2 regions of the Marinobacter sp. CH_CUG1437-1 genome follow, and region 1 is predicted to be linked to the other one. Evidence: predicted binding sites of a transcription regulator. Region 1 holds the regulator's gene; the other holds the start of a gene.
What was found. Region 1 encodes sigma-54, which starts transcription at its own class of promoters, with help from an activator protein. Its sites were predicted from a motif close to ANTGGCATNNANNTTGCTNT; they were not measured.
Positions count from the first base shown of each region.

Region 1 (10,581 bases):
AAAAAAAAGGCTGCGACACGTTGTTCATGTCGCAGCTCGATTAGATGACTTGCATGAAAACAGCCAGTTAGCGAGAGCCGTTTCCGTGCATCCGGTCTACATTCTTTTCCTTGTGCTTGAGGATCTGGCGGTCCAGTTTATCGATCAGGGCATCGATGGCTGCGTACATGTCCTCGTTTTCTGCCTTTGCGTGAATCTCACCACCAACTACGTGCAACGTGGCTTCCGCAATCTGGCGCACCTTTTCCACTTCCAGGGTCACCTGGCAGTTACTGATGTGGTCGAAGTGACGCTCGAGCTTTTCGAACTTCTCTGAAACGTAATCTTTCAGTGCGGGAGTCAGTTCTACGTGATGGCCTGAAATATTGAGTTGCATAGGCGTCTCCTGTTGTCATCGTGCCGGCTCCCGGGAGCCGGTCTGGGTGCTGGCGCATTGTGCGCCGGCGAATACGGTGTTGCGTCCCGCACCGGGGTATTCAGACCAGCCGCTTGCGCTCGTTGGACGGCGGAATGTGCATGGCCTCCCGGTACTTGGCAACGGTGCGTCGCGCAACCTTGATTCCCTGTTCCCCTAGCATGGCTGCAATTTTACTGTCGCTCAACGGCTTTTTGGGCGTTTCCGCAGCAATGAGCTTCTTGATCATCGCCCGGATGGCCGTGGAGGAGCATTCGCCGCCCTCGTCAGTGCTGACGTGGCTGGAGAAGAAATATTTCAACTCGAAAATGCCCCTTGGGGTATGCATGTATTTCTGGGTGGTTACCCGTGAAATCGTCGATTCATGCATTTCTACCGCCTGGGCGATGTCTGAAAGAATCAGCGGCTTCATAGCTTCCTCGCCGTGATCCAGGAATCCCTGCTGGTGTTCGACAATACGGGTCGCCACTTTCAACAGGGTTTCATTGCGGCTCTGCAGGCTCTTGATAAACCACTTGGCCTCCTGCAACTGATCACGCAGGTAGGTGTTGTCGGCACTGCTGTCCGCACGCCTTATAAGTGAAGCATAGCTGGCATTCACCCGAATGCGCGGGGCAATTTCCGGATTCAGCTCAACACGCCAGCGGCCATTATGCTTGCGAACGATAACGTCCGGAATGACATAGTCGGGTTCGGCGCGATCAATCACGTCGCCCGGCCGCGGGTTGAGCCCTGTGATCAGAGCCAGAACCTCTCGCAACTGGTCTTCTTTCAGACGGCTGCGCCGCAGCAACTGGGCGTAGTCACGGTTGCCCAACAGATTGATGTAGTGGGTAATCACCAGTCGCGCCTGGGCCAGCCAGGGCGTCTCCGGCGGTAACTGGTTGAGCTGGATCAGCAGGCATTCCTGAAGATCCCGGGCAAACACCCCTGGCGGATCAAAATGCTGGAGACGGTGCAAGACAGCTTCCACTTCATCCAGTTCAAGAGGGTCTTCCTCGTTTTCATCCAGCAGTCCGGCGTGGATTTCTTCCAGAGGACTGGTGAGATAGCCGCGCTCATCCACAGCGTCCATCAGGGCATGGGCAATGGCCTGGTCCCGTTCACTCAGCGGGGTCAGATTGAGCTGCCATTCCAGGTGATCCTGAAGTGTCTCGGTGGGCGAGTTGCGGGTCTCGAAATCGTGATCGTTCTCGTCGTCGTTGCGGGCGGCCGGCGCGGGCGCGGACTGGTAGATGTCGTCCCAGGCGGTGTCTACCGGCAGGTCGTCCGGAATGTTGTCCGGAATGTCGTTTTCGGAGGACCAATCCGGGCCATTCTCTGATTCGTCCCAGTCGCTCGAAGGTTCCGGCGCTGACTCGGCCGCGGATTCTTTCTCGCTGGTCTCGCGCTCGTCGTTCTCGGCGGTTGCGTCAGCCTGATCATCGTCCTCGGATGTCTCCAGCATGGGGTTGGATTCCAGTGCCTGCTGGATTTCCTGTTGGAGGTCGAGGGTGGAGAGCTGGAGAAGCCGGATCGCCTGTTGCAGCTGGGGCGTCATGGTCAGGCTCTGACCCAGCTTTAACTGTAAGGAGGCTTTCATAACCATGGTTCAGGATCCGTCACTCATCAGCGCTTTGTGTCATAAGTCGTGAAAAATTCTATATATGCCGGTTACTTGCCGTCGTTTTATTTTACCCTAGCAAGTTCTTTGCCGAGTTTACTTGCTACAGGTCATCAAAACAATGAGCCTTTCGGTGTCACAGCCTGAATTCATCGCCCAGGTAGACTTCCTTGACTTGCTGGTTGGCCAAAATCGCATCGGCATTGCCGGAGGCGATGATGTGGCCTCCGGAGACAATGTAGGCGTTCTCGCAGATGTCCAGGGTCTCTCGCACGTTGTGATCGGTAATCAGAACGCCAATACCCTTGTCACGCAGATGCCGGATGATGTGCTTGATGTCGCTTACGGATATCGGGTCGACACCGGCGAAGGGTTCATCCAGAAGTATGAAGGCCGGTTCCATGGCCAGCGCCCGGGCAATTTCCACCCGTCGTCGTTCCCCTCCCGACAGGGCCATGCCAACGCTGTCCCGGATATGGGTTATGTGGAATTCTTCCAACAACTCCTCGAGCTTTTTCTCTCGATCCGCTTTGCCCAGCCCCCGACGGGTTTCGAGGATCGCCATGATGTTGTCGCGTACCGACAACTTGCGGAACACCGAGGCTTCCTGGGGCAGGTAACCGATGCCTTGCTGGGCGCGTCCGTGCATCGGCAGTGGCGTAATATCCCGGCTGTCGATGGTGATACGGCCACGATCGGCAGGGACCAGCCCGACGATCATGTAGAAGCAGGTGGTTTTCCCGGCGCCGTTGGGGCCAAGCAGTCCCACTATCTCCCCACTGCGAATTTCCAGGGAAACGTCGATCACCACTTTTTTCTGCTTGTAACTCTTTGCCAGGTTACTGGCTCTCAGAACTGCCATCGGTTTCCTGTCTGTCAGTGCGTCTGTCGGCGCTGCGTGGCTGAATCACCATCTCTACCCGGCCGCTGCCTTCGCCCGTGTCGGCGCCGCCTTCAGCGGTCACTACCCGGCCGGCGGTATCATAATGAATGACGTCGCCGCGGAACAGGTTGCCATTCTGCTCGATGACTGCTTCGCGTTCAAAGGTCAGCCGACTGTCGGTGGCTGACCAGGAAATGTTCAGGGCGCGGGCGTCGGTTTCGCCTTCGCCCTCTCGCGCCGGTTGCCGGTATCTGGCCGGCGTGCCGGAGGCTTCGATCCGGCTCAGCCCGTCCTCGGAGCGATAGAGGACCACCCGGTCCGCGTTCAGCCGAGTTTTGCCCTGCTCAAGTTCTACATCCCCGGTGTAGGTGGCAATGCCCTGACTGTCGTCGAGGCGTGCATTGTCTGCGGTAACCTTGATGGGGGTGTCGGAATCAAGGTCGAAAGCGGCCGCCGGGCCGATCATCGCGGCTGTCAGCAGGGCAACCAGCAGGCGCCGGTATCGGTTAGTTTCCGGTTTCATAGCGTCCTTCCACCTGGGAGTTCAGTTCCAGAATCCGCTCGTCTATCCACGCTTTCATGCCCGTGGCCCGGGTAATACCGGTAACGTCGCGTATTTCTACGGGTGCATCTGTATATACCATGCCCCGGTCGTTATCCAGGGTCAGGGTTGATGTTGTCAGGGTGGCGTCCCGTTCTCCAATCGTGCGCTGAATCCGGACATTGTCCGTCAGGTACACCAGATTCTGGTTCTGTAGCAGGCTGCCATTCTCGGCTTCAACAATCCAGGGTAGGGCGCCGTTGCCGCCATAGAGTTCGGCACGGGGAGAGTCCATGGTAGCCAGGTTGCCTTCTTCGAACTGTTCGATGCGAGGGCTGGAGAACCGGATCTTCAGGTTCCCTGATTCGTCGAAGGAAGTGTACCGACCATTCACCACGAAGCCGTCCGGCTCGGCATCGCCCCTCAGCGCCGCTGCCTCATCATTGATGACCGGCGGCTCATCGCTTTGCCAGAGCAAAAAGACGGCTGCCACCACGGTGCCAGCCAGCGCCAGGGTTCGCAGCCAGGGCCGGTCCGGAAGCCAGTTCACGCCTCAGGCTCCAGGTAGGGTGCCAGTGTAGAATCAAGCTTGCCGTGGGCGGTAAGCAGCAGATCGCAGGCTTCCCGCACCGCACCCTCGCCGCCCCGAGCGTGGGTGCAGTAGTCGGCATGTTGCTGCACCAGCCAGTAACCGTTGGGTACGGTGATGCCGAGCCCGGCGAATCTGAGCGCCGGCAGATCCGGCAAATCGTCGCCCATATAGGCGGTGGCTTCCGGACCAATGTCCATGGTGCTCACCAGCTCCTGCAGGGCCACTTTCTTGTCTTCGCGCCCCTGCATCAGGTGAGGTATGCCAAGATCCCGCATCCGTTTCTCAGTCAGCGGCGACTGCCGGCCGGTAATAACGGCGACGGTAATGCCGGCCGCCATCAGCTGTTTCAACCCCAGACCGTCGAGGATGTTGAATGCCTTCAGTTCATCGCCGTTGGCGCTGAAGTAAAGCTTGCCATCGCTCATAATGCCGTCGACATCGAGGGCAATCAGTCGGATTCTGGCAGCTTTTGTAAGCAGGGCGTCCGGCCATTGGTGCGTCATATCACATAGCTCCCCATAGCCCTTATATTACGCCGGCCCGCAGCAGGTCATGCATGTTGATGGCGCCAACCAGAGCACCTGCGTCGTCCGTCACCGGCAGGGCGTTGATCTTCATTTCCTCCATGATATTGAGCGCTTCCGCCGCAAGATGATCGGCCTGAATGGTTTTGCCATTCCGGGTCATCACCTCGCTGATGGGGGTATTATGAATATCCACTGACCGATCCAGGGTCCGGCGCAGGTCACCGTCCGTAAATATTCCGGTGAGGGTGCCGTCCTGATTGACGACGGTGGTCATGCCAAGCCCCTTGCGGGAGATTTCAAGGAGTGCGCCACTGAGAAGTGTGCTCTCGTTGACGACCGGAATCTGGTCACCTGTGTGCATGATGTCGGATACCCGGAGCAGAAGCCGGCGCCCCAAGCTGCCGCCGGGGTGCGAGAAGGCAAAATCCTCGGCACTGAAGCCGCGAGCTTCGAGCAGGGCAACTGCAAGAGCGTCGCCCATGACCAGGGTGGCCGTTGTCGAGGAGGTGGGGGCAAGGCCCAGGGGGCAGGCTTCCACCATCACGCTGACGTCCAGGTTGGCAATGGCTTCCCGGGCCAGGATGGAGCTGGCATTGCCTGTCATGCTGATCAGGGGGGCACCCATGCGTTTGATCAGCGGCAGAATGGTGACCACCTCGCTGGTGCTGCCACTGTTGGAGATCGCAATCACCACATCCTGAGGGGTGATCATGCCCATGTCACCGTGGCTTGCCTCGCCGGGATGCACGAAAAAAGAGGGCGTGCCGGTACTTGCCAGGGTGGCCGCAATCTTGTTGCCGATGTGGCCGGATTTTCCCATGCCGGTCACCACCACGCGGCCCTTGCAGTTCATGATGACTTCGCAGGCCCGGGTGAACTGGTCGTCGATCCGGTTCTCAAGGGCATCAATGGCGTCGCGCTCGATGCGGATGGCGCGGATGGCAGAGGATCGGAAATCATTGGGTGTCGGTTCGGTCATCGGGCTTGGGGCCTGGCTGTCGGGACATTGAAAACGTTGGGCAGAGTATACCATTTTCACCCGGCAACAATGCCCGCTTACCGAAAGTTCAGTCAAACTGATCATTGCTATCAGTACATTTTGGGCTGTTTGGATTGAGCTTGAACGCTCCTTGGCATAATGTAGCCCCTCTTTGAAAGGTAAGGACTATGAATTCTCCGGCTTACATATCGCTCAAGGATGTCGTGTTCTCCCGCTCTGGGCGCCGTATCTTCGACGGTGTCAGCCTGGACATTCCGCGCGGAAAGATTACCGCGATCATGGGGCCCAGCGGAACCGGTAAAACCACACTGTTGCGCCTCATTGGTGGTCAGCTCAAGCCGGACTCCGGCAGTATTGTGGTGGATGGTCATGAGGTCCCGAAGCTCAAACGTAGGGCCCTCTACAGCCTCCGCGAAAAGATGGGCATGCTGTTCCAGAGCGGGGCACTGTTTACGGATCTGAGCGTGTTCGAGAACGTCGCCTTCCCGCTCCGGGTTCATACAAAACTTCCGGAAGACATGATTCGCGACATCGTCCTGATGAAGCTGGAAGCCGTTGGGTTGCGTGGTGCCCGCCAGTTGATGCCCTCGGAATTGTCCGGAGGCATGACCCGCCGCGTGGCTCTGGCCCGAAGCATTGCCCTCGATCCGGAGCTGATCATGTACGACGAGCCATTTGCGGGCCAGGACCCGATTGCCATGGGCGTTCTGGTCAAGCTGATCCGTGATCTGAACGGTTCCATGGGGCTGACCAGCGTGCTGGTCTCCCACGACGTGCCTGAGTCCCTGAGCATCTGTCATTACGCCTGCATCATCTCGGACGGCAAGGTGATCGGTGAAGGCACGCCGGAAGAGTTGCGGGCCCATCCCTCCGGGCAGGTGCAGCAGTTCCTTCAGGGGCAGCCGGACGGCCCCGTGCCGTTCCATTACCCCGCGGATGGCGACGCTCAGGACTTCGGGTTGTCCGGGGGTGCCTCTTGATCGACAGAATAGCGGCGTTCGGTCGTCTCGGTCTTGATATTGTCTCCTCATTCGGCCGATCCGGTCGTTTCCTGGCGGGCGTTCTGGGCGGGGTGCCGAGGCCGGCCACCGGTTTCCCGCTCCTGCTGAAACAGCTTTACGCTGTTGGTGTTCTGTCCCTGGCCATCATTGTGGTGTCCGGCCTGTTTATCGGCATGGTGCTGGGGCTGCAGGGGTATACGATCCTGAGCGATTATGGCTCTGAGGCAGCCATCGGTCAGATGATAGCCCTGACTCTGGTGCGTGAACTCGGGCCTGTTGTGACTGCGCTGTTGTTTGCGGGCCGGGCGGGTTCGGCGCTGACAGCTGAGATCGGTCTGATGAAAGCCACCGAGCAACTATCCAGCATGGAGATGATGGGCGTGGACCCGCTGCGGCGGGTTATTGCGCCCCGGCTCTGGGCCGGGTTTATCGCCATGCCTGTGCTTGCCGTGATTTTCTCGGTGGTCGGTATCTGGGGCGGAATGCTGGTGGGTGTAGACTGGCTAGGCGTGTTTGAAGGCTCCTTCTGGGGCAACATGCAGTCGTCGGTGGATTTTGTTGATGACGTCCTGAACGGCGTCATTAAAAGCGTTGTTTTCGGCTTTGTCTGCGCCTGGATCGCGGTTTATCAGGGTTATGACTGCGTGCCGACCTCGGCAGGTATCAGTTCGGCGACCACCAAAACCGTGGTGTACTCCTCGCTGGCCGTGCTGGGGCTGGATTTTGTGCTGACCGCTGTGATGTTTGGCAATTTCTGAATCATCGATTAACGAGAGAATACCGGAGCCGGAAATGGCACAGAGAACCACTGAAATCATCGTTGGACTGTTCATGATCGCAGGCTGCGCGGCGCTGCTTTTCCTCGCATTGCAGGTGAGCGGGCTGTCGCCGAAGTCGGCCGACAGCACCTACACGATCTACGCCAATTTCAACGATACCGGCGGGCTTACGCCACGTGGGCGAGTTTCCATGGCAGGGGTGACCGTGGGCACCATTGAATCCATTAGCCTGAACAAAGAGACATTTCAGGCGCGGGTGGAAATGTCGATTCACTCGGACGTCGACAATATCCCTTCTGACAGTTCCGCAGTTATACGTACATCCGGCCTGCTCGGTGAACAGTACATTGATATATCGATCGGGGCCGAGATGGATTCGCTGAAGGAAGGCGATACCTTCTATTCAACGCAGTCGGCCATGAACCTGGAGCGATTGATCAGCAACTTTGCATCGGGCCGCTGACTCGGGCCGGGAAGATTTAACAGGAGATCCTGATGTTTGCACTGAAACACCACATTCTGCTTGGCCTTCTGATGGCTCTGGTTCTCGTTATGCCGGCTCACGCTGGTGAAGCGGAGGATCTCCGGAACTATGTGGATGAAAACACCCAGCGGCTCGTTGAAAAGCTCAATGAAGAGCGCGGGCTGTACGAGCGAGATCCGGAAGCATTCTACGAGAGCATGGACAAGGCGTTGACGGATTTCGTGGACTTCCGTCGCATTGCTGCGCGAGTGATGGGGCGTTACGCCCGGCAGACCACGCCCGAGCAGCGGGACGAATTCGTGGTCAAGTTCAAGCGCAGCCTGTTTGACAGCTACGCGCAGGCGCTGGTCAATGCCGAAGATTTCGAGATCCAGGTCAAAGAAGCGACCATCAACCCTCAGAGTGACGACCGCGCCTCCGTTCAGATGGAGGTTATCAGCGCATCCGGAAACCGTTACCCGGTGACCTACTCGATGTACAAGAACTCCGAAGGCAAATGGTTGATGGAAAACGTGATTGTTGAGGGCGTGAACATCGGTCTGGCCTTCAGGGATCGGTTCAGCCAGGAAATGGAGGAAAACCGCGGCCAGATTCAGGTGGTGATTGACGGCTGGAGCGATGCCGTTGAATCGCTGAACCTGGAGCGGGAAGTGGACAACTCATGACGGCAGGTGTGCCTCGGGTTCAGCTTTCCGATGAAGCGCTGATTGTGTCTGGAGAGGTTACTCCGGACACGGTGGTAAGACTGCGGAAAGAGGGCGAGAAACTGATCCGCTCGGTATCCGGGGATCTGGTTGTCGACCTCGATGGTCTGGTCACCGCCCACAGTGTGGTGCTCTCTATGCTGCTCTGCTGGCAGCGCCTGGCGCATCAAACCGGTATTACCCTGTCATTCCGGGGTGTGAGTAGTCGACTGGCTTCTCTGGCGGCCCTGAGCAACCTGGATGACCAGCTTACGGGTTTTCGCCCGGAAACTTCCCAGGCACCCCACTGAATTTTCCGGTCTCGGGCCCTCTGTTTACAAGACGGTAAAGCTGACCCGAGCGCCGGAATTGGTTACAATCTCGCCCCTGATTTCAAAACACCCGAGGATTTTCTATGGATGCCACCCAAGTCACCGAGCTGGTCAAGGAAGCATTGCCCGGCTGCGAAGTTCAGGTACAGGTTGATGGTACCCATTATCTGGTCGTCGTGGTGGGTGATGTCTTCGAAGGCCTGCCGACCATCAAACGCCAGCAGCTGATCAACAAGGCGCTGTTCCAGCAAATCATGGATGGTTCGATTCACGCACTTCATCCGAAAGCCTTTACTCCGGCTGAATGGGCCGAGCGCCAGGGCTGAGCGGCCCGGACAAAACAGGATAATTATTGTGGATAAACTTCTGATCAGGGGCCGCAAGCCTCTCGATGGTGAGATCCGGATTTCCGGTGCAAAGAACGCCGCACTGCCCATACTGGCAGCAACCCTGCTGGCGGACGAGCCGGTGACTGTCGGCAACCTGCCACACCTGCACGACGTGACCACCATGATCGAGCTTCTCGGCCGCATGGGCGTTGAAGTGATCATTGATGAGAAAATGAGCGTGGAAATTCACGCCAACACCATCAAACACTTCCACGCGCCGTACGAGCTGGTAAAAACCATGCGCGCCTCCATCCTGGTGCTGGGTCCCCTTGTTGCCCACTTCGGCGAGGCGGAAGTATCCCTGCCAGGCGGCTGTGCAATCGGTAGCCGTCCGGTGAACCTGCACATCCACGGCCTTGAAATGATGGGCGCAGAGATCAAGGTCGAGAATGGCTACATCAAGGCCAAGACCAACGGTCGCCTGAAGGGCGCCCACATTTTCCTGGATACCGTCACGGTAACTGGCACAGAGAACCTGATGATGGCCGCTGCCCTGGCAGACGGAAAAACCATCCTGGAGAACGCGGCCCGCGAGCCGGAGGTTGTCGACCTTGCGGAGTGTCTGATTGCCATGGGTGCAGACATCAAAGGCCACGGTACCGCCACCATCGAAATCAACGGTGTCGAGCGTTTGCACGGTTGTCATTACAACGTGCTGCCAGACCGGGTTGAAACCGGTACCTACCTGGTGGCTGCGGCTGCAACCGGCGGTCGTGTGAAGTTGAAGGATACCCGGGAAGACCTGCTGGAAGCAGTGGTGCTCAAGCTGGAAGAGGCCGGCGCCCACATCAACACCGGTCCGGACTGGATCGAGCTGGACATGAAAGGCAATCGCCCGAAAGCGGTGAGCCTGCGTACAGCGCCTTATCCGGCCTTTCCCACGGACATGCAGGCTCAGTTTGCTGCAATGAACGCGGTGGCCGAAGGTACAGGCACCATCGTGGAAACCGTATTCGAAAACCGGTTCATGCACCTGCAGGAGCTGATCCGGATGGGCGCGGACATCACGCTGGAAGGCAACGCGGCCATCATCAAGGGCGTGGATCACCTTACCGGCGCGCCGGTCATGGCGACGGATCTGAGGGCCTCGGCCAGCCTGGTTATCGCTGGGCTGATGGCTGACGGCGATACCATTGTTGACCGCATTTACCACATCGACCGCGGTTACGAGTGTATCGAAGAGAAACTGCAGTTGCTGGGCGCCACCATCCGACGCTTGCCAGCCTAAAAGATATCCATCCAGACAATACGGGAAACCGGAAGAATCCATGACAGATTCCATCACCATCGCCTTGTCGAAGGGACGAATCCTGGAAGAAACCCTGCCTCTGCTCGCAGAGGCAGGCATCGAG
Region 1 is NZ_JAYMEW010000003.1:540,004-550,584, forward strand. It holds gene hpf (ribosome hibernation promoting factor) at 68-376, opposite strand; gene WA411_RS11290 (RNA polymerase factor sigma-54) at 477-1,997, opposite strand; gene lptB (LPS export ABC transporter ATP-binding protein) at 2,155-2,880, opposite strand; gene lptA (lipopolysaccharide transport periplasmic protein LptA) at 2,858-3,424, opposite strand; gene lptC (LPS export ABC transporter periplasmic protein LptC) at 3,408-3,992, opposite strand; gene WA411_RS11310 (KdsC family phosphatase) at 3,989-4,537, opposite strand; gene WA411_RS11315 (KpsF/GutQ family sugar-phosphate isomerase) at 4,560-5,540, opposite strand; gene WA411_RS11320 (ABC transporter ATP-binding protein) at 5,729-6,541, shown strand; gene mlaE (lipid asymmetry maintenance ABC transporter permease subunit MlaE) at 6,538-7,320, shown strand; gene mlaD (outer membrane lipid asymmetry maintenance protein MlaD) at 7,355-7,804, shown strand; gene WA411_RS11335 (MlaC/ttg2D family ABC transporter substrate-binding protein) at 7,837-8,490, shown strand; gene WA411_RS11340 (STAS domain-containing protein) at 8,487-8,819, shown strand; gene WA411_RS11345 (BolA family protein) at 8,924-9,166, shown strand; gene murA (UDP-N-acetylglucosamine 1-carboxyvinyltransferase) at 9,195-10,457, shown strand; gene hisG (ATP phosphoribosyltransferase) at 10,498-10,581, shown strand, end outside.

Region 2 (10,581 bases), on a different contig from region 1:
TCCGGCAGTTAGACAAGCTGCTGGTGGTTGAGGGTTACATGGACGTGATAGCCCTCGCCCAACACGGCATTCACTATGCAGTTGCGACACTGGGCACCGCGACGAATCAGGACAGCCTGCAGGCACTGTTAAAGCAGGTCAGGCACATAGTGTTCTGCTTCGACGGCGACCAGGCCGGCTTCCGGGCCGCCGACAAGGCCATGGAAAACGCACTGGAACTGATGGCCGACGGCCTGCACCTGCAGTTTCTGATGCTGCCTCAGGGAGAGGATCCGGACACCCTGGTGCGCAAGGAGGGAACGCAGGCCTTCCAGAAGCGTATTGAAGGTGCAACACCTCTGTCCCGGTACCTGTTTGACCGGCAGAGCGAAGGGCTGGACCTGCAGTTGCCGGAGCACCGGGGCGAACTGCGAGCCAGGGTTGAACCCCTGCTGAACAAAATGCCCAGAAGCACCCTCCGGGATGCCATGTGGCACGAAATGCTGCGCCTTTGCGGTGGCCGGAACCAGTGGCAGAACCGCCAGCAGGGACAGAAAGTCCGGTGGAACGGCGAGCGACGGGACCGGGTTTCCGAAGATCGGATTGATGTAAAGCTCAGCAAGGACAGCATTCTGTGCCTTGCCCTGCTGGAAGCACCGGACCTGGCCACCGAGGTGACCGAACTGGCCCGCAGTTCCCGGCAATTCAATCAGGCCCGGAATTTTGCCGAGTGGATTCTGGCAAGCGACATTCGGGACCGGAAAACGCTGGTGCGCGGGATGGCGCTGGATTCAGCCGCTCGCGAGCGGTTTTACCACCTGTTTGACGGGATCGAGCACATACCGGCAAGGGAAAGCACCTTGGCAGCCGCCCGAGAGCTGCTGAGCCCGAATGAAGAGGCTGCCCGCCAGCAAAGGCTTGCCGCACTATTGAGAAACCTGTCCAACCTCACGAGCGAGGAACGACAGGAGCTGAGAGCCCTGAGTGGTGGCACCGGGGACTAGCAGCACTTGAAACTTGACGCACTGATCACCATCTAACCATTCGGTGGCAGAGCGACCGAGCGACAGCTATAATGGCTGTTTAACTTTTTTTCCGTCTAAAAGCGAGTTCACAGGGTGTCTATGTCAGGCAATTCGCAAAAATCACGTTTGAAAGACCTCATTGCACGAGGCAAGGAACAAGGTTACCTGACTTACGCCGAGGTAAACGACCACCTCCCGGAAGACATCGCCGACCCGGATCAGGTCGAAGACATTATCCGCATGATCAATGACATGGGTATCCAGGTGTGCGAAGAAACACCCGACGCCGATACCCTGCTCATGACCGAGGGTGATTCCACCGCTGACGAAGCCGCCGCCGCTGAAGCCGCCGCCGCTCTGGCCGCTGTTGAAACCGATGCCGGCCGCACTACGGATCCAGTTCGCATGTACATGCGCGAAATGGGCACCGTCGAGCTGCTTACTCGCGAGGGCGAAATCGTCATTGCCAAGCGCATCGAGGAAGGCATTCGCGATGTGATGGCCGCCGTTGCCCACTTCCCAGGCACCGCTGGCACCGTTATCCAGGCCTACGACCGCATTCTTGAAAACGAAGGCCGTATCAGCGACATCGTAACCGGCTTCCTGGATCCGGACGATGCCGAGCCGTTCATGGGTGAGGACACCACCCCCGAAAGCTCTGATGATTCCGACTCTGATTCAGACGATGACGACGACTCCTCGGAAGAAGAAACCGATAACGGCCCGGATCCGGAAGAGACCCGGCTTCGTTTCGAACTGCTCAACGAAAAGCTGGATGCAGCCAACAAGGCTTTGGCCAAGCACGGTCGTTCCGACAAAAAAACCCAGGAAGCCCTGAACGAGCTGGGCCAGGTATTCGCTCCGTTCAAGCTCGCCAACAAGGCATTTGACGAACTGGTCAACGTGGTTCGTTCCACCAATGATCTGGTTCGCGAGAACGAGCGCGCGATCATGCAGATCTGTGTTCGCGAGTGCAAAATGCCCCGCAAGGACTTCATCAAGTCATTCCCGGGCAATGAAACCAACCTGGATTGGGCCGACAAGATCGCCAAGAGCAAGAAGCCTTACGCAGCGCCGATGGCCGAGCGTATTGACGAGATTGTTCGCCTGCAGAAGCGCATCCAGAACGTGCAGACTGAAGTGGATCTGGACGTTGCCGATATCAAGGAAATCAACCGTCGCGTCTCCATCGGTGAAGCCAAGGCTCGCCGTGCCAAGAAAGAAATGGTTGAAGCCAACCTGCGTCTGGTTATTTCTATCGCCAAGAAGTACACCAACCGTGGCCTGCAGTTCCTGGATCTGATCCAGGAGGGCAACATCGGCCTGATGAAGGCTGTCGACAAGTTCGAGTACCGTCGGGGTTACAAGTTCTCGACCTACGCGACCTGGTGGATCCGTCAGGCTATCACCCGCTCCATCGCGGACCAGGCCCGCACCATCCGTATTCCGGTGCACATGATCGAGACCATCAACAAGCTCAACCGCATCTCCCGACAGATGCTGCAGGAGATGGGCCGCGAGCCCACGCCGGAAGAGCTGGGCGAGCGCATGGAAATGCCCGAGGACAAGATCCGCAAGGTACTGAAGATTGCCAAAGAGCCGATCTCCATGGAAACCCCGATCGGCGACGACGAAGACAGCCATCTGGGCGACTTCATCGAAGATATCCAGGCCCTCTCCCCGGTGGATTCTGCTACCGCCGAAGGCCTGCGCGAAGCCACCCGCTCGGTGCTGGCCGGCCTTACCGCCCGCGAGTCCAAGGTACTGCGGATGCGTTTTGGTATCGAGATGAACACCGACCACACCCTGGAAGAAGTCGGCAAACAGTTCGACGTAACCCGGGAGCGGATCCGCCAGATCGAAGCCAAGGCTCTGCGCAAACTGCGTCACCCGTCACGCTCCGACCACCTGCGCGGCTTTATCGACGACCAAGGCAACGGATAAGCATCACAACAGTAGCGGGCGCCACACCTCACCGGTATAATGGCGCCCGCTTTGTTTCCCCCAGGAAACACCTTTCAAAACAGCATTCGCTGAACGGGCCTATAGCTCAGTTGGTTAGAGCAGGGGACTCATAATCCCTTGGTCGCTGGTTCGAGTCCAGCTGGGCCCACCATTATCTGTGGATTATAGAAAAACAACCACTGAGCAGCTAAAGCAAGCCGTTCTGAACCGTCAAATTAATTTACACATCCCACCCAAGCATCCCACTCCGATAATCCAACCAACTGAATATACGGAGATTGCCTATCTTGGCCTAGAACCTGCTTTATCTGAAAAGCATAACGCACGGAAGGCATCGGGAGTATGAAGTTATGAGGTTCAACACATCGAAAATTGCAGCGGGAAGCATATTAGCTGGCCTGATGTTAAGCGCCAGTGCACATGGCGCCATGATTTCCTGCAACAACGACCCTACGATCAATTACATGCAGATATCCGATCAACAAGTATCGGCATGCCTTGCGTCAGGGGTAGGCAATATCAACGGCAATCCCAACAATCTCAATAACAGTCTTTTTATTTCTGGCGTTGGAAGCGATTATGAGCTTGCAAGCAAGTCCGACGGTAATAACCCTTACAATATAAGTTCCACTAGCGATCCTAACACTTGGAGTTTCGATTCCAGCTTCTGGAACGATTACTCGGAAGGAGCACTCGGCTTTAAGTTTGGAACAGGCAACCAGCGAGACGAATGGTTTGTATTCTCTCTCCAATCTCTCGTTAGCTCTGGAGAGTGGGCCTTTATCGTGGGATCTGATGTGAGGCCTACGGGTGGCGGCTTGTCGCACGTTAACCTCTACGGAAAAAAAGGCGACATCACCGTGCCCGAACCGGGCACAGTTGCATTGTTCGGTCTTGGCCTCGTTGGCCTGACGATAGCACGCCGAAGGAGCAAAACCTCCTAAAGGCTTGTCAAGTTTTTTTACGGGTTACGCTGGGCTCCTCTATGAGGAGCCTTTCTTAAGTATCCACCAAACAGCAGTTTCAGAAACATCACCATTTCTACCCAGCAATCAAATTTTAAGTTCACGCGACCGATCGCTCTAGCACGCATGGTTTTGCAGACATCGAATTCTGTCAAAAAAGCCAACGTCCCCAAAAGACAAGCCGAATACACTACCTCCTGAACAAAAATACCAGCCGTGCAAGGACACCTCACGGCACGAGTATAAAAACAACGAAGTAATGGAGTGTATCAATGGCTTTTTCCTTCCGTTCCCGGTCAAGGGCACTTTCCCTTGCGATCGCCACCGCCTCTGTCGGTTTCTCTTTTTCCGTTCAAGCCAGCATGGGCAACCTGGGCACCACCTATGGTGTCATGCCGGTTGATGTTGCAACGGCTCAGTCCCTGTCGATGTTTAACGATCAGGTATCCGCCACCTATTACAACCCCGCTTACTTGACCAAGGATGAGCGTGGTGAGCTGACAGCCGGCATTCTGCACGCTGAGCAGGAACTTCGTTCTGCCAACCCGAATGCAAATGGGGATATTCTGGCCAACTCGCCAAGCCAGCACGTGCTTATTGGTATGAAAACCAACCTGGGTTCTCTGACTCGCTTCAAGCATCCAATCTATCTGGGCTTTATTGCCGGCGTCGAGAAATACGGCAAGGAAATGCTGGCGTTCGATTCGCAAACCACGGAGAACGGCCAGTTCCTGCAGTATGGTAAAGAGCCCCTGTTCCTGAATTTCGGGGGCGCTACGCCGATCTGGCGTGGCATCTCCGCCGGTGCCTCGGTGCGCGTTACCCTGGATGCCCAGGCAAACCTTGACGCGGTCTCGACCCTCGGTGGCGAAACCAGCCGCGAGCGACTGGCAGTCAACGCTGAACCCTCACTGAAAACGATCCTGGGCACCAACATCGACCTGGGAAGCACGTTTTGCCCAGACAGCGACTGTTTCCTGGACGGCTGGGAAACCGCATTCACCTATCGCACCAAGTCAGCTGCTTCTACATCGGTGGACTCCAACATTATTGTTACCCAGACCATACCGGATCCGGGCCTGAGTCTGGCGGTCTCTACCATTGACTCCTTCCAACCGGAAACCTTTGGTGTTGGTGCCCAGTACAGGGGCGAAAACTGGCGGATCGGGGGCAGCGTGGAGCAGCAAAACTGGTCAGAGCTGGAGAACGAGTTTTCTTCCGACACAATCAAGGATCAGCAGTCGGTGCCAGCGGGTAGCCGGATTCAGTTCGACGACGTGCTGATTCCCCGAATCGGCGCCGAGTACGCGCTCAACAAGAACTTCTCCGTACGTGGCGGCGTGGCCTACGAGGAATCCCCCCTCAAGTCCACTCGCAATCCGGAGATCAATTATCTCGATACCGACAAGATCGTCGTCGGCCTGGGCCTGAGCGCCACGTACGACCGCACCCGTCTGCTGGCCTACCCCGTCCGCCTGGACATTGGTTATCAGTACCAGCAGCTTCAGGAACGGGATTTCACGCTGGTGGATTTTGACGGCAACGAAACACCGGTTACGGCAGACGGCGACGTTCACGTTGTCAGCGGCTCCATTACCCTGAAGTTTTAAGGAGGGCACGCCATGAAGTACAACAAGACACTGGCACTGGCTCCCGCCCTGTTGCTAGCCGCCTGTGGCGGCGACGAACAGACCATGAACGAGACAGTCTCTCCCGGCTCTGTGATCTATTCCTATCCGACCGACGGGCAGGCGGGGGTCAGCCCGAAGGCAGACATCGTTCTTCGCTTCAGCCATGCGCTGACCGACGAGGATGCGGGCCTAGAAGAAAAGATCCTGGTGGAATCCCAGGGCCAATCCGTGCCCTTCTCGATCAGCCGGGTGGACGGGGGTAAGAGCCTGAAGCTGTCCCCTAACTCAGAGCTCGAGCAGCTCGGCGCGTACACGGTGACCTTTAGCGAGCCCCTGATGGCCGAAGGTGGTCGACAGATCGTCACGCCCAACGCGGTGGGTGACGCCGGCATTCAGTTCGAGACCCGGGGCGGCTTTTCCGGGCCGGCGAGCACAACCAACTCAGCCGAGGATTTTGGTATTGCCTGGCAGGTGCCGGCAAATGATGGTCCGTTCAAGGCCATGAACTTCTCTACCTTCCGGTTGGCCATGACCCATCCCGTCCACCCAGAGTGGGAGGCCCTGGGCGGGTCGATCCAGCTTCGCGATGGCAACGGCGATGAAATCCCGGCGATGGTTCGGGTAAAAGGCAACCGGATAACCGTGGATCCCTGCGTGGTCGAGGATCCCAGGGAATGTGGCAGCAAGGACGATGTTCTGGATACCAGCCAGACCTACACGCTGCAACTCGAAAACCTGGCCAGCCTCAACTCCCCGCAGACCGATCGGTTCAGTCACGAGTTTACATTCACGCCCAGAGAAACCGGACCCACCGTGGTGCTGCAGCAATCCGCTGTTGACTCCGGCCTGGCGTCAGGCGCAGCGGAAGAGGACGCAACCCGGTCAGTTCTGAACGGACAGGTCATCAACGGCGTAACTCTCAATTCCGTACTGCAGGGTGAAGCCGGCCCGTCCCAACAGACCGGCGACCTGTTTGCGGAGCTGGCCTTTGCACCAGCGTTCGAAGCCGATGAAGCACTGCCGTTGCGCATTGCCCGCGGCAGCGTGCTGAACAGCACCAGTCTTGATGTTCTCGTGGGTGGGGAAGTGCCGGTTCTGGATGCCGCCACCGGCCAACTCCAGACGACCGGCAACATCAAGGTCACCATGCTCTCAGATGCCTCGGGCTATCTGAGCCCCAACCCCTATACCGACGACATCAACGCACCAAGGCACATTACCTTGTTTATGGATGTCTCCATGAACACCGAAAACGCACAACCCAATGCGGCGCTGTCTCAGGATTTGATGGGTGTGGAGCTGCGCGGCATTGCCCTGGTGCAGGATGGTGTACTGACCATCGACGCCATCGGCATGGTGGAGCCCAATCTTCTGGGGCAGGAGTACACTGACTCGACCATCGCGTTCCACCTGCAGGCCGCGACCGATGCCGACTCGGTACTTGATGCCGAAATGCTCCGTGAATTGGACAGCACGCCACCGAGCCTGGTCAGTTGGATGCCCGGCCCCGACAATGCCATTCCAGACACGCGCCAGTCCATGCAGCGGCCCGGGGATCCAGTCATTCTCTTCTTTGACGAGCCCCTGTCCAAGGACTCCATTGATTCCGGCATCTCGCTTTTCGCTGATGGTGTTCCCGTCGAGGCACTTGAGACCAAGCTGGACGGAACGGCGATCATCCTCAATCCCGACGGTGGCCTTCGCCATGGAGTCGACTATGAAGTCGTTGTTGATGGTTTGACCGATCTCGCCGGCAACCCGGCCACCACCGCTCCCTTGCAGTTTTCACTGGATGACATCGGGGACTCCTCCGTAACCAGACGCCCTGCCCTGGCCCTGACCACCTATCCGGGCTATCCATGCGAAACCGACCACAGCCTGCTGGACCTCTCCGCTGGCGTACTTGGGCAGTGCTATTCGGATGGCGGTGTCGGAGACATTCTACCAGTCAGTACCATGCCGTCAGATCGCCCCATCACCGTGGTCTTCTCAAAGTCCATGGATCTGGATTCGATTGTTCCCGGCGACACGTTTATGGTTGAAAAAGTGAGTCAGGAACCGAATGGCTCGGTGACAGTCCTGGAAAGCGATGTGCCTGGTCGGCTTGAGAAAAACCTTCAGCGGATCCGCTTCTACCCGGACCAGCCCTGGGAGCCTGGCGCACATTATCGCTACACCCTGAAATCATCCGAAGACGCCGGTACCTGTACAGCCGGAAACTACGGTTCGATTTGCGACACCGATGGATTAGCCCTGAAAACCGACCTGCTTGAAGGGCTGGATGACGGCGGCAGCAACAACGGTCCCGATGACATGGTGATCTATTTCACTGGAACAGAGCCGCTGGACAGCGTGTTCACGCCGCTTCGGAACCTGCCAGTCCGCGATACCAACGCCAATTTCCTTGTGGATTGCAACTCCAATACCAACCCGGACTGTCTCGAACCTTTCGAGCACGAAGGCAGCGACGCTGACGGTTGGGCCGCTTCAGCCAATTCAACCAAACTGAGGGTGCGCAATAACGAGGCCTCCGCTTCTCCGCCTGTTATTGTCGCCAGTACTGCCGATGCCCGGGTCGGCTGCGAAACCGGCGAGCGTTGCCCGAAAGACAAGTTCATCTATCAGACCTATGCCCTGAACACGGAGGTGGTTGGCCCTGGCGTGTATGAACCAACCGGCGATGAAGGGATTCTGGTGAACCTGTATCCCACGCAATTGGCGACCACTTCGATCAGCGTGTTCACAGAACTCAGGGTTTTTGGATTTATCCCACTTCAGGAGGAATCCATTACCAATACCCAGGTTCTCCGCATGCGCTACGCCAAGGACGATCCGGCGTGTTCGGGCCCGGCCTGCAGCCGTTCCAGCCTGATACCCGGGGTGATCACCGAAGGCGACAATGGCCAACCGGTATTCAAGACCCGGGCGGAACTTATGCTGGATGCACCGGACATGGAAATTCCTCTCGGGGGCCGTCACGATCTTTATGGCAGGGAATTTGTGCTTGAACTCGAAGGCAATATCACCTTTTTCGATGACGGCCGGATGCAGATTGAGCAACGCAACTCCAATCTGGTGGACATCAACGTTCGGGCGCGAGCCCTGGGCGTTCCCGGCGGTGAAATTGTGACGATTGATCTGCCTCTTCAGATTCCCGAACAGGGCGTCTACCTCAACTTCATCTCCAACCCGGTCAAAGAGATACCGGTGGACCACTAAAGAGCTCTGGAGTCCGCACAAAGGGTCAGCCTTCGGGTTGGCCCTTTTTGCAAAGGAGGATACCCCATGGCCATTCCCCCTCTCAGTCATTTGCTGCTAATCTGGTTGCACATTGAAACCGCGATAACACAATAACAACCCGCCAGGAGCACCTCCTCATGGAAAACGGCACCCACTATCGTACCTGTCACCTTTGCGAGGCCATGTGCGGTGTCGCAATCGAACTGAAGGACGGTCGGATCGCATCCATCAAGGGTGATGAAAATGATCCACTGAGCCGGGGACATATCTGCCCGAAGGCGGTTGCGTTGCAAGACCTGCACGAGGATCCCGACCGCTTGAAAAAGCCGGTCCGGAAGACCCAGAGCGGCTGGCAGGAAATGGAATGGGCCGAGGCCTTTGATCTGGTTGCCGAAAAACTCCACCAGACCCGTCAGGACCACGGTCGCAACAGCATCGGCGTCTATCTGGGCAACCCGAACGTCCACAACCACGGCTCTCTGGTTGCCACCATGCCGTTGCTGCGGGCAATCGGAACCCAGAACCGGTTCTCGGCAACCTCGAACGATCAACTACCTCACATGCTGGCCAGCCTGGAGATGTTCGGGCATCAGGTTCTGTTCCCCATTCCCGATATCGATCACACGGATCTGTTTATCTGCATTGGCGCCAATCCCATGGCATCCAATGGTAGCCTGATGACCGTTCCGGACTTTCGAGGACGGCTCAAGGCCCTGAAACAGCGCGGTGGCAGGATGATCGTGGTTGACCCGCGCCGCACCGAGACCGCGAAACTGGCAGACGAGTTCCATTTCATCCGGCCCGGAAGCGATGCCCTGATGCTGATGGCTATGGTGCACACATTGTTTGAAGAAGGGTTGGTGGATCCTGGACCGGCCGAGCGCTTGGTGAAGGACGTAGACCTTCTGCGCCTGGCCGCCCTCAGCTTCACCCCCGAGGCCGTCAGCGAGCCCACCGGCATCTCCGCAGAGGACATCCGGGCGCTGGCCAGGCAACTGGCCAATACCCGGAAGGCGGCCCTGTATACCCGGATGGGCACCAGCACCCAGACGTTTGGCGGTGTGGCTACCTGGCTGGCCTACTGCCTTAATATCCTGACCGGAAAACTGGATCTGCCGGGCGGAGTTCTGTTTTCGCAACCGGCGATCGATCTTGTGGAACTCGGCGCCATGGCCGGTCAAAAAGGCCACTTCGGCAAACGCCACAGCCGCGTCAAGGGGTTGCCTGAGTTTGCCGGCGAGTACCCGGCCAGCACCATGGCCGATGAGATGCTGACACCTGGTGAAGGGCAGATCCGGGCCTTTGTCACCGTTGCCGGCAACCCGGTGCTCTCCAGCCCTAACGGGCGACGCCTGGAAGAGGCTCTTGCCGGCCTCGACTTCATGGTCTCGGTGGACTATTACCTGAACGAAACTACCCGTCATGCCGATATCATTCTGCCGCCAACAGCGGCATTGGAACGCAGCCACTACGACCTGATTTTCAGCATGTTTGCGGTGCGCAATTTCGCCAAATACAGCGAAGCACTGTTCGATGCCGGCCCGGACACCCGCCATGACTGGCAGATCTTGCTGGAACTGGCCCATCGGCTGGAAAAGCTCCAGAAGGGCGGGAAGCTCCCCATGCGCACGGAGCTGGGCTGGCGCGCTTTCAAACAGATTGGCCCCGATCCCATTCTTGATCTGCTGTTGCGCTCAGGTCCCTATGGCGCTGATGCCGGACGCGCCCGGGGCTTTGTGCAGCCCGCAGTTGATCTCGCCATTGACATCCTGCCGA
Region 2 is NZ_JAYMEW010000009.1:92,380-102,960, reverse strand. It holds gene dnaG (DNA primase) at 1-983, shown strand, start outside; gene rpoD (RNA polymerase sigma factor RpoD) at 1,104-2,948, shown strand; tRNA gene WA411_RS18155 (tRNA-Ile) at 3,044-3,120, shown strand; gene WA411_RS18150 (PEP-CTERM sorting domain-containing protein) at 3,320-3,913, shown strand; gene aupA (alkane uptake protein AupA) at 4,207-5,544, shown strand; gene WA411_RS18140 (Ig-like domain-containing protein) at 5,557-8,784, shown strand; gene WA411_RS18135 (molybdopterin oxidoreductase family protein) at 8,943-10,581, shown strand, end outside.
Region 2: WA411_RS18150 (PEP-CTERM sorting domain-containing protein) is a predicted target of sigma-54. The motif match lies at 3,256-3,275, and genes of this name have one in related genera.